DNA from 2 places in the Ureibacillus thermosphaericus genome. Region 2 is predicted to be linked to the other one. Evidence: predicted binding sites of a transcription regulator. Region 2 holds the regulator's gene; the other holds the start of a gene.
The links. Region 2 encodes Rex, which represses fermentation and respiration genes when NADH is low (regulators of the CRP and FNR family bind a similar motif). Its sites were predicted from a motif close to TTGTGAAATATTTCACAA; they were not measured.
Positions count from the first base shown of each region.

Region 1 (2,480 bases), 660 kb from region 2:
CCAGATTCTTGAACGATTGGTAGAGCTGCAACTCCACCTGTCCAAACAAATGTGTTTGCTGTAATTGTGGAACCGTCTTTTAGTGAAATTACATTACCTTCTACACCTGTTACAGGAAGGCCAGTTAAGAATTCAACTCCACGAGCTTCTAAGCTTTTTGTTGCGCGTTCAATTAATTCATCAGGTAATACCGGTAAAATTTTTGGACCAGCTTCTATTAGTTTAATATTCAACTCGCTAGGGTCAACTGCGTATTTTGCACAAATATTTGGAGCGTTGTCTACAATTTCACCAACAAGTTCCACACCTGTTAAACCGCCGCCACCAATGACGATTGTTGCATCCGCAATATTTTTTGTTTTTGCATAGGAAGCAATTTTGCTTTCAATATGGTTGTAAATTCTTTTTGCATCATCTACAGATTTTAATACCATTGAGTTTTCTTCTAAACCAGGAATACCGAAGAAACCAGTTTGGCTACCAAGTGCTACAACTAAATAATCATAAGATAAGACAGAGCCGTTTGCTAAATATACTTCTTTATTTTTCACATTGAATGATTTTACTTCTTGTATAACCGTTTCAATGTCTTTACCTTTAAATAATTTCTTTAATGGGAATGAAATTGCTTGTTCAGAAATTGTTCCACCTGCAAGACGGTGTAATTCAGTAATTAATTGGTGATTAGGATATTTATTCACAACTGTGATTTTAGCTTCATCTCTATTTGCATATTTACGTAATGTTAGGGCAGTTAATAAACCACCGTAGCCTGCACCTAAGATGACGATTTCCTTTGACATATTATTCCTCCGTCCTTACTTTATTAAATAAACCCTTATTGATTTTTGCGTTCAGCTGAAACTTCTAAAAAGGCATTAGCAAAGCGTAATAGTTTTTGAACTTCTGGGTCCTTCAACAATTTTAATACTCCGAATAAACCGATTGCTTCTTTAGATTCGTCTGCACGTTCTTTTGCTTCAATAGCTGTTTGTGCTAAGCTTTTTACAGTACTCACAACTGGTTCAGAAACTTCTTTAATTGCGTTAACTGTGTCGCTCTTTAATACATCATCTGTTGCTACTTGTTGTGCAAAATCATAAGCCTTTGTAAGAAGTCCTACTACTTCGGCAAGCTTTGGAAGCTGTTCTACTAAATATGTTAAGGACTCTTGCACTTCTGGTTTTAATAATTGATCCAGTAAATCTTGTTTTTCTTTCAAAGCCGACTCTTGAACTTGATTCACTAATTCTTCTGCCATTACCCATTCTCCTTTACTTATCATTGTGCCCATTATTAAAAACAGCATAGATATTTCACATACAATAAAGAAAAAACTCTTCAATTATAACTATGTGAAATGTTTAACAATGTTAACTACAGTTTAAATATAATACAAATATTTCGTAAATCAAGTACTGTTTTTAATAGTGAGTGTTTTATTGGATGGTATGAATAAAAATGAAGATTGAAAGCGTTTTCCTTTTTTATAACTATTAATAATGAAAAAGAAAACCCAATCATTTTTTGAATATTTCTTAAATTGTGACAAATATTTTACAAAAGTGTTGACTTTTTTTGAATTTGCCGTCAATTTGAATTATACGCTTTATCTATTATAATTTCTAATATTATTTTGCTATTTGTTATTAGAAATTGATAACGAAAAGTTAAAACAAAGATTTTTTATTATTATGTTTACGAAAATAAAAATTATGTTGATGAAAATGGAAAAAATTCAGCTATGATGCTGAATTTTTTTATTAAATACATATTCATAATTTGTCGCTTCCATTAATGCTTTTTCTTCAATTGGTATTCGAATCGATAACATAATGAAGTTTAACAAGGTAAATACAATGGCAGTAAAATAAGCTTGAAACATAATTGGCAATATAATAATTTCACAACAAACAACGAAATAATTTGGATGTTTAAGAAAAGCATATGGTCCCTTTTTAACAATTTGAGCTCCTGGCAACACAATAATTTTCGTATTCCAATACATACCTAATGAAGATAAGCACCATATTCTTAAAGATTGTACGAGTAGAAAAATAATAAATAAAGGTAGAAAAAGTGGGGATATTGTACGTTCAAATACAATGACTTCTACAATTAAACTGATGAAGAAACTTACATGTAACAATATCATGAAGGGATAATGTGAGGCCCCTACTTCATAAGCCCCAAGTTGCAGCATTTGTCTCTCGTTTCGTTTTGCAATAAACAATTCAAAAATTCTTTGTAAAATGACGATTGTTGTTACAATCATAAAAATTAGCATATTAATCCCTCCATTGCAACAATACTGCTTCTCCACTAAATCCAGGTCCAAGAGCTACTATTAATCCATATGATTCATCTTTCTCGACGGTTTTCATATATTCATCTAAAACGTATAGTACCGTCGGCGATGACATATTGCCGTTTTGTTGAAGAATTTTTCGAGAAATAGCTGTATGTTTGTCGCTTAAATT
Region 1 covers NZ_AP018335.1:904,677-907,156, forward strand. Annotated here, with positions in the region: gene UtA1_RS04395 (NAD(P)/FAD-dependent oxidoreductase) at 1-803, opposite strand, end outside; gene UtA1_RS04400 (DUF1641 domain-containing protein) at 839-1,261, opposite strand; gene UtA1_RS04405 (isoprenylcysteine carboxyl methyltransferase family protein) at 1,739-2,287, opposite strand; gene UtA1_RS04410 (type III polyketide synthase) at 2,289-2,480, opposite strand, start outside.
Region 1: UtA1_RS04400 (DUF1641 domain-containing protein) is a predicted target of Rex. The motif match lies at 1,354-1,371, and genes of this name have one in related genera.

Region 2 (2,480 bases):
TTACGCGAGTTCTTGATACTTCATAAACGATATTGACGATTTGATCGAGAAAATAACGATCGTGAGAAACGATTAAAATGGCACCTGTATAAGCTTTTAAATAATTTTCAAGCCAACTTAATGTTTCGATATCTAAATGGTTCGTAGGCTCGTCTAAAATCAGTAAATCCGGTTTACTTAGTAGCAATTTTGCAAGGGCAAGTCGTGTTCGTTGACCACCCGATAAGGAAGAAACAGGTTTATCATACATGTCGGGGAAGAATTTCATACCATGGAGTACGGAACGTGTATCTGCTTCATATTGATAGCCACCTGCTTCTTTAAAAGAATGTTGTAGTTGATCATATTCTGCCATAATACGAGAGTAATTAGTTGGACTCTCATACACGGATGGGTCAGCCATTTGTTGTTCTAATTCGCGAAGTCGCATTTCTTGTTTTTTTAACGGTTCAAACACCGTCATCATTTCTTCCCAAATTGTACGTTTGGATTCAAGACCAGCATGTTGTTCTAAATACCCAATTGTTATATCTTTAGGAATAATGATTTCGCCAGAATCGTAAGACAATTGTCCAGCAATGATTTTTAATAACGTAGATTTACCCGCACCGTTGCGACCTACTAATGCGACACGGTCACGGTGTTGAACTTCTAATTTTACATCCTTTAATATTTCATCAGATAAGAATGATTTTGTTAATTGATTTACTTGAAGTATGATCATGTTTACACCTCTGTTCACTACTATTAGTGTAATAGAAGACAGGAATTCAAGCAATGTGAACGCTTTACTTATTTAGCTATGTTTAGTAATATAAAATCAATTTCGAGTTGAAGTTAACAGGGGGATTATTGTGAAAAGAGATATAAAAATTCCACAGGCGACAACAAAAAGACTTCCTCTTTATTATCGGTTTTTACAGAACTTTGCAAATGATGGAAAACAGAGAGTTTCATCTCAAGAATTAAGTGAGGCAATGAAGATTGACTCCGCTACAATTCGAAGAGATTTTTCTTATTTTGGCGCCTTAGGTAAAAAAGGATATGGATATGATGTTTTGTATTTGTTGGAATTTTTTAGACAAATTCTAGATCAAGATGAAGGCGCGAATGTCGCTCTTATTGGCGTGGGGAATTTAGGAAATGCCCTTTTGAAATATAATTTCCAAAAAAATCATAATACGAGAATCGTTGTTGCGTTCGATACAAAGGCGCCAATGGAAGGGCATGAAGTAAATGGAATCCCGGTTTATCATCCGGATCGATTAGAGGAAATGTATCAAAAATATAATGCGGAGCTTGCCATCTTGACGGTTTCTTCGCGTTCAGCCCAAGCCATTGCGGATCGCCTGGCAGCCATCAATGCAAAAGGGATATTGAATTTTACACCGGTCCGGCTGAACGTTCCGGATACGATGAAAGTGATGAATATCGATTTGGCTGTGGAATTGGAGGCTTTAATCTATTTAATTCGCAATAGTGATTGATGAAAAGTTTTCACAAACATTCATTTAATATGTAATGCAAAATGTGTCGAATTGGGGTAAAATAATTACATATTTAGAGGAGGTGGCATCAATGGTTGTGCACTTAAGTGCAATTTCACCAGCAGCTCTTGTCGTTATAGGGATTGTGGCTTTAATCATTTTTGGACCGAAAAAATTGCCTGAATTTGGACGAGCAATGGGAACGACATTGCGCGAGTTCAAAAAAGGTACGCAAGGGTTATTAGATGATAACGAAAGTACAGAAAAAAAGAATATTATTGAAATAGATCAGCAGCAAAAATCCATTGAAACAGTTGAAACGAAAGAAAGAGAACAGAATAAGTAATTTTGAGGATGTCTAGCAAATGGATCCAAAAGAACTTCCGGTTATAGAACATATAGAGGAATTAAGAAAGCGCTTAATCATATGTGCGGTTTTTTTCGTTATTGCATTATTTGCTGGATTCTACTTGGCGGAGCCAATTATCAAATACATTCAGTATGATGCAGAGCCATTTATCGAACACTTTAAGCAGAATAATGAACAGTTGGATCAATCAAATGAACTCACGTTAAATGCTTTTAAAGTGACCGATCCGCTCACCGTTTATTTGGAAGTGGCATTTTTTGTTGCATTGATTTTGACATCGCCGGTGATTTTATATCAACTTTGGGCGTTTGTTGCACCGGGATTGTATGAAGCGGAACGGAAGGCGACATTAAAATATATCCCTTACGCTTTCATCCTGTTTTTGGCGGGCGTATTGTTCGGTTATTTTATCCTTTTTCCGAATGTCATGAATTTCATGATGAATTTGTCCGAGCGGTTAGGAATTCAACAAGTGATTGGGATAAACGAATACTTTTCCTTTCTCTTCAAATTGGTGATTCCTTTTGGGCTTTTGTTTCAACTCCCGGTCATCACCCTGTTTTTATCACGGCTCGGTGTATTGAATCCGAAGTGGATGGTCAAATTCAGAAAGTATTCTTATT
Region 2 covers NZ_AP018335.1:243,507-245,986, reverse strand. Annotated here, with positions in the region: gene UtA1_RS01160 (ABC transporter ATP-binding protein) at 1-724, opposite strand, end outside; gene UtA1_RS01155 (redox-sensing transcriptional repressor Rex) at 855-1,487, shown strand; gene UtA1_RS01150 (twin-arginine translocase TatA/TatE family subunit) at 1,579-1,833, shown strand; gene tatC (twin-arginine translocase subunit TatC) at 1,853-2,480, shown strand, end outside.